DNA from 2 places in the Plantibacter sp. M259 genome. Region 2 is predicted to be linked to the other one. Evidence: predicted binding sites of a transcription regulator. Region 2 holds the regulator's gene; the other holds the start of a gene.
What was found. Region 2 encodes LexA, which represses DNA repair genes until DNA is damaged. Its sites were predicted from a motif close to TCGAACANNTGTTCGA; they were not measured.

Region 1 (3,410 bases), 530 kb from region 2:
TTCCTCGTCCGTCACGTCCGCGCTGAACGCGTCGGCGGCACCGCCGGCCTGACGGATGGACTCAGCGACTTCCGCAGCATGGTCCGCCCCGGAGCGGTAGTTCACGGCGACGAAGTACCCCTCGGCCCCGAGTCGCCGGGCGATCCCCGCGCCGAGGCCTCTGGATGCGCCGGTCACCAATGCGACCCGTCGTCCTGCGAACGCGAGAGACGTCATGCTGTTCCTCTCCTGGTGGTGAGCTGCCGACCGGGTTCCCGGCCTCGCCGAGCCTGGCCTTCCCGAGGATACCCGTCGCGTCCAGACGGTCTCCGGCTGACCTTCACCCGAGCTGTGCGGCCGCGTCACGGAGACAGGCGATGAACGCGTCGTGGACCGGGCTGTCGTCCGTCCGTTCCTGACGAGCGGCCAGCAGGCGTGTCGTCGGCGACCCGGCGAGCGGCACGACGACGATCGACGGCGGCACCAGCTGCCGCACCGACTCGGGCAGGATCGTCGTGCCCACGCCGGCCGCGACGAACCCGAGGGCGGTCTCCTGATGGACGACCTCCTCGACCACCTGCGTCCGACTCGACGTGCCGAGGACCTCCGCGACGCGGTCCACGAATCCCGGCATGAGCGCCCGCGGGTAGGAGATCATCGGGACGTCCATGAGTTCCTCCGCGGTGACCTCGGGTCGGCCCGCCAGCGGATGACCGACCGGGAGGCACGCCACGAGACGCTCCTCGAAGACGACCTCGGTAGTGAGCGCGGGGGAGCTGTCGGATGGCGTCGGCGGGACCTCGTCACGGACGATCCCGACGTCGAGCGTGCCGTCGCGGAGCCGGTCGAACTGCTCTCCTGAGGTCAACGGCACCAGGCGCAGCGTCACCCCGGGGCGGCTCGCCCGGAACAGCTGCACGACGCCGGGGAGGACCGTGTAGTTGGCCGAACTCACGAACCCCGCGGTGAGCTCCCCGGCGAGACCGTCGACGAAGTCGCGCATCTCACCCCGGACCGTGTCGAGCTCCTCGACGATGTGTCGTGCCCGCGCCTGGAGATGTCGTCCAGCGGGGGTCAGCGCCACCCGCCTCGTCGAACGGTCGAACAGTGCGGTGCCGACCTCCTGCTCGAGTCGTGCGACCTGGACGCTCAGCGGTGGCTGCGACATGTGCAGCCGTCGGGCGGCGCGACCGAAGTGGAGCTCCTCGGCGACGGCGAGGAAGTAGCGCAGCTGGCGGAGCTCCATCCCATCGACGATACGACCCTCGTATTACCGCGCTGTTTCGTCCAGATTGCGAGCGAAACGCTCTCAATCGAGGTTCGAATCGGTATTTGACCAGGAGGATCGCGACCGAGTTCGCTGAGGACCACACACCCCGACCTGGAGGACCACCCGTGACCGCAGACGCTTCCCCGAACACCCGGATCGACATGCTCTACCTGAGCGAACCGGAGGTCATCGCCGCCGGCATGAAGGACATGGCCCACTGCATGGAGGTCATGGAGGAGGTGCTGGTGCTCGTCGCGAAGGGTGACTACCGGATGGCCGGCCCGACCGCCAACTCGCACGGAGCACCGATCGGGTTCCCCACCACCTCACCGTTCCCCGGCATGCCGCTCGACGCCGCCGACCGTCGGTTCATGGCGATGCCCGCCTACCTCGGCGGACGCTTCGACACCGCCGGTGTCAAGTGGTACGGCTCGAACGTCGACAACCGCGAGCGAGGCCTCCCGCGCTCCATCCACCTCATCGTGCTCAACGACAAGGACACCGGCGCGCCCTACGCGATCATGTCCGGCAACCTCGAGAGCGCCTACCGCACCGCTGCCGTGCCGGGCGCCGCCGCGAAGCTCCTGGCACCGGTGGACGCGAAGTCGCTCGGCATCATCGGGCCCGGCGCCATGAACAAGAGCGCACTGCACGCCATGACCACCGCCCGTCCCTCGCTCGACACCATCAGCATCCACGGGCGCCGACGGTCGACGTCCGAGGCGTTCGCCGACTACGTCCGCGAGCACTACCCGCAGTTCACGACGATCGAGATCGCCGAGACGGTCGAGGCCGCCGTGCGTGACTCGGACATCGTCTCCGAAGCCGTCACCGGCCTGGTCGGCTCGGAGAACTACCCGTTCATCGACGGCGACTGGATCAAGCCGGGCGCCTTCCTGAGCCTGCCCGCGAACCTGCGCATGGACAAGGAGTACACCCTCTCCGGCAAGGCCCGCCTCATCGCCGACGCGAAGAAGATCTACGAGGCGTGGGCCGAGGAGTACCCTGCGCCGTCACACGAGACCGCGTTCGGGATGATCGGCCTCTACTGGCAGGACCTCATCGGGACCGGCGAGCTCGACGAGTCCCGCGTCGTCAACATCGGAGACGTCTTCGACGGCCACGCCGTCGGGCGTGAGTTCCCCGAGCAGCCGGTGCTCTTCAGCGTCGGTGGGATGGGCGTCGAGGACGTCGCGTGGGCGAAGACGATCTACGAGAACGCCGTCGAGCAGGGGATCGGCACGAAGCTCAACCTTTGGGAAGCCCCCGACCTGGCCTGACCGCCGACCGGCACCGAGCACCGACACCTGTTCCACCCGAACCCGACGCCGTGGCCGACCGGCCGCTGTGCACCTCGAACGATGGAGTGATTTGTGGACGCTGGAAACGTCGCCTGGATCCTGACGAGCTCGGCGCTCGTCGCCCTCATGATCCCGGCCCTGGCTCTGTTCTACGGCGGGATGGTCTCGTCCCGCCGCATCCTCAACATGATGATCATGTGCTTCGGCGGGGCCAGCCTCGTCGCGCTGCTCTGGGTGGCCTTCGGGTACTCGCTCGTCTTCGGTGACTCCGTCGGCGGGCTCGGACTCATCGGGAACCCGTTCGAGTTCGCAGGGCTCGACCAGGCTCTCGTCGACGACCCCGATGCCGGCATTCCCCTCGCACTCTTCGCGGCGTTCCAACTGCTGTTCGCCGGAGTGACGACGGCGCTCGTCGCCGGTGCCGCCGCCGGTCGCATGAAGTACGGCGCGTGGTTGTTGTTCGCCGGGCTCTGGGCGACGCTCGTGTACTTCCCGGTCGCGCACTGGGTGTTCGCCTTCTCGAACGACACGGCGACCGGTGGATGGATCGCGAACACCCTCGGTGCCGTCGACTTCGCCGGCGGGACGGCCGTGCACATGAACGCCGGAGTCGCGGCGCTCGCACTGGCCCTGGTGCTCGGCAAGAGCAAGGACTGGGGCGGCAAGCTCCGTCCGCACAACCGCCCGCTCGTCCTGGTCGGCGCCGGGTTGCTCTGGATCGGTTGGTACGGCTTCAACGCCGGTTCAGCGCTCGCAGCCGGTAATGCGGCGAGCGTCGTGTTCCTCAACACCACCGTCGCCGCCTGTGCCGGGCTCATCGGCTGGTCCATCGTCGACCGGCTCCGCCACGGAGCGGTCAC
Region 2 (3,410 bases):
GACCGCGATGAGCTCGAATCGACCGAAGGCCTTCGTCCCGCGGCTCAGGATGAAGGTCACGAGGAGACAGACGAAGATGGCGGGGAGATTGACGAGGCCGCCCTTCCCCTCGTCGGCGGTCGAGGTCATCCAGGCCGGCATGTGGATCCCGATGCCCGACAGGAAGGCGTCGAAGTAGCCGGAGATCCCGATCGCGACCACCGCGACGATCGCGATGTACTCGAGCAACAGGTCCCAACCGATGAACCAGCCGATGATCTCGCCGAGCGCCACATACCCGTAGGTGTACGCGGACCCGGCTCGCGGGATCATGCCGGCGAACTCCGCGTACGACAAGGCGGCGGCCGCGGAGGCGAGACCCGCGATCAGGAAGGAGAAGAGGACGGCCGGCCCGACGGCGGGCGATGTCTCACTCCCATGCGCGACGAGTCCGGCGAGTGAGAAGATCCCCACCCCGATGATGCCACCGACCCCGATGGCCGTGAGCTGCCAGAGCCCGAGGCTCTTGAACAGTTTCGAGCCGGAGGTCTCATCTTCGATCTCCGCGATGGGCTTCTTCCGGAGCAGCGAACGGCTCCGATCGTCTGTACTCATGCTTGCCTCCGACGATGCTGCGGGCGTCGTTGCACCGCGCCATCGACGATAGCTGAGAACCAGCGGGGAGTGACCCGCCGATTGTCGGCCTACTCGGCCGCGTACCGCTGCGGGATCGCCAGGCGCTGCCCCGGCTCGACGCCAGCGGTGCTGAGCTGGTTGAGGTTCATGATCTCTGCGATGACGTCTCGCGGGTCGGCGTCGGGGGCGATCGACTCGGCCAGCTGCCAGAGCGATTCGCCCGGGTCGACCGTGATGTACGTGAACGTGGCTCCCGCCGCCGCCGTGTTGGCCGCGGCACCGCCTGCGGAGAGTCCGACGACCGCGACGCCGATGACCAGCGGGATGGCGGCGAGCGTGGTGAACACGACGCGACCGCGCTTCGTCAGGCGGAGGCGACGTGTGGACGGTGCGTCCGACGTCGGTACCTGCGCCGTCCGTGCGGGAAGCGCCCGGTGGGACCCGATCAGTGCTGCGCTCATGTCAACCCTCCAAGAGTGTGCTCATCGTGTGATGAGGACTCGTACCCGACACTCGACCAGGAGTGCCGGATACGAACCTGTGTTCCGAATATATCTTCGATTGTTCGAATACTCAACCCTGTCTTCGTACCTGAGACGCGCGGGATCGGCGACACGCTCGAACAGATGTTTGTCTGGACGAGCTGGTGCGGATACAGTTTCGAGTGTTGGAAGCAGTACACCACCACCCACCGACATCGGTCACCGACAGCCGATCAGGGGAGGAGCGAAGATGGCAGCGAACACGGCGGGCGACGGAGCCCGGGAGCGCCAGATCGGCGGCACCCGGCGACGGAAGAGCCTGAGCGACAAGCAGCTGGCGATCCTCGACGTCATCCAGCGTTCGGTCTCGCAGCGCGGGTATCCGCCGAGCATGCGTGAGATCGGTGACGCCGTCGGGCTCGCCTCACTGTCGAGTGTCACGCACCAACTCGGACAGCTCGAGCTCAGCGGATACCTCCGACGCGATCCCAACCGTCCCCGCGCCATCGAGGTGCTCATCGACCTGCCGAGCGCCGTCGAGGGCAGCGATCCCGACTCCGCTCCCCCGGTCGGCGACGCCGCCATGGTTCCGCTCGTCGGTCGCATCGCCGCCGGCATCCCGATCACGGCCGAGCAGCAGGTCGAGGAGATCTTCCCCCTGCCCCGCCAGCTGGTCGGCAAGGGCAGTCTGTTCATGCTGAAGGTCGTCGGCGACTCGATGGTCGACGCCGCGATCTGCGACGGCGACTGGGTCGTCATCCGCGAGCAGAAGACCGCCGAGAACGGCGAGATCGTCGCGGCGATGCTCGACGAGGAGGCGACCGTGAAGGTGTTCCGCCAGCGCGACGGTCACACCTGGCTGCTCCCCCGGAACTCGGCCTTCGAACCGATCCTCGGCGACCACGCCGAAGTCCTCGGCAAGGTCGTCGCCGTGCTCCGGACGGTCTGACCGACCGGACCATTCCGCGGAACCGACGAGGGACGGGACGATCCGTGGATCGTCCCGTCCCTCGTCCGTGTAGGCCCCTCGACGTCAGCCGGTCGCACCGACCCGTGCGCGGACCGCACGCGTCGCCTCGACGATGTTGGCGAGGGAGGCGACCGTCTCCTCGTAGCCTCGCGTCTTGAGTCCGCAGTCCGGGTTCACCCAGACCTGGCGCTGCGGGATCCCCTCCAGTGCGATCTCGAGCAGCGCCGTCACCTCCGCGACGCTCGGCACCCGAGGCGAGTGGATGTCGTAGACGCCTGGGCCGATGCCGTGGTCGAAACCACTCGCCCGGATGTCGGACACGACCTCCATCCGAGACCGTGCCGCCTCGATGCTCGTCACGTCGGCGTCCAGTCGTCGGATCGCGTCGATCACCACCCCGAACTCGGAGTAGCAGAGGTGGGTGTGGATCTGCGTCTCGGCGTGCACGCCCGCGGTCGCCAGCCGGAAGGAGCCCACCGACCAGTCGAGGTACCGCCCCTGGTCGGCCCGCCGGAGCGGGAGCAGTTCGCGGAGTGCGGGTTCGTCGACCTGGATGATGCGGATGCCGGCCCGCTCCAGGTCGGCGATCTCGTCGCGCAGGGCGAGGGCGACCTGGTTCGCCGTCTCGGCGAGCGGTTGGTCGTCGCGCACGAAGGACCAGGCGAGGATCGTCACCGGGCCCGTGAGCATGCCCTTCACCGGCTTGGTGGTCAACGACTGCGTGTAGGCCGACCACTCGACCGTGATCGGCGCCGGCCGCGAGACGTCACCCCACAGGATCGACGGACGGGTGCATCGCGAACCGTAGGACTGCACCCACCCGTGCTCCGTCACCGCGAACCCGTCGAGGTGCTCGGCGAAGTACTGGACCATGTCGTTGCGCTCGGGCTCGCCGTGGACGACGACGTCGATGCCGAGGTCCTCCTGCAGCGCCACGACGCGCCCGATCTCCGCGCGCATCGTCTCGACGTAGGCCTCCTCGTCGAGCGTCCCGGCGACCCGCTGCGCGCGGGCACGACGGATGTCCGCGGTCTGCGGGAAGGAGCCGATCGTCGTCGTGGGGAGGAACGGCAGGCCGAGCGCCTGCTCCTGCGCCGTGGCGCGCTCCTGGTAGTCGTCTCGGGTGAAGTCGGCTGGTGCGAGCGCTGCCGTTCGTGCGCGGATGGCGGCATCGACGACGCCGGGCGCGGCCAGCCGATCGTCGAGCGCGGCCGACGCTGCGGTGAGCTCGGCCGCGATGGACGCACGCCCCCGGGTGAGGCCGCGTGCGAGGACCGCGATCTGATCCACCTTCTGGTCGGCGAAGGCGAGCCAGCTCCGGAGACGGGGGTCGAGCTTCGTCT

Region 1: a site for LexA is predicted at 1,300-1,315, ahead of FGL15_RS18390 (tyramine oxidase subunit B). Genes of this name have one in related genera too.

What each region holds. Positions count from the first base shown of each region.
Region 1 covers NZ_CP040750.1:3,929,221-3,932,630, forward strand. Annotated here, with positions in the region: gene FGL15_RS18380 (SDR family NAD(P)-dependent oxidoreductase) at 1-216, opposite strand, end outside; gene FGL15_RS18385 (LysR family transcriptional regulator) at 320-1,225, opposite strand; gene FGL15_RS18390 (tyramine oxidase subunit B) at 1,375-2,529, shown strand; gene FGL15_RS18395 (ammonium transporter) at 2,623-3,410, shown strand, end outside.
Region 2 covers NZ_CP040750.1:147,515-150,924, forward strand. Annotated here, with positions in the region: gene FGL15_RS00690 (amino acid permease) at 1-594, opposite strand, end outside; gene FGL15_RS00695 (LysM peptidoglycan-binding domain-containing protein) at 684-1,076, opposite strand; gene lexA (transcriptional repressor LexA) at 1,348-2,046, shown strand; gene metE (5-methyltetrahydropteroyltriglutamate--homocysteine S-methyltransferase) at 2,131-3,410, opposite strand, start outside.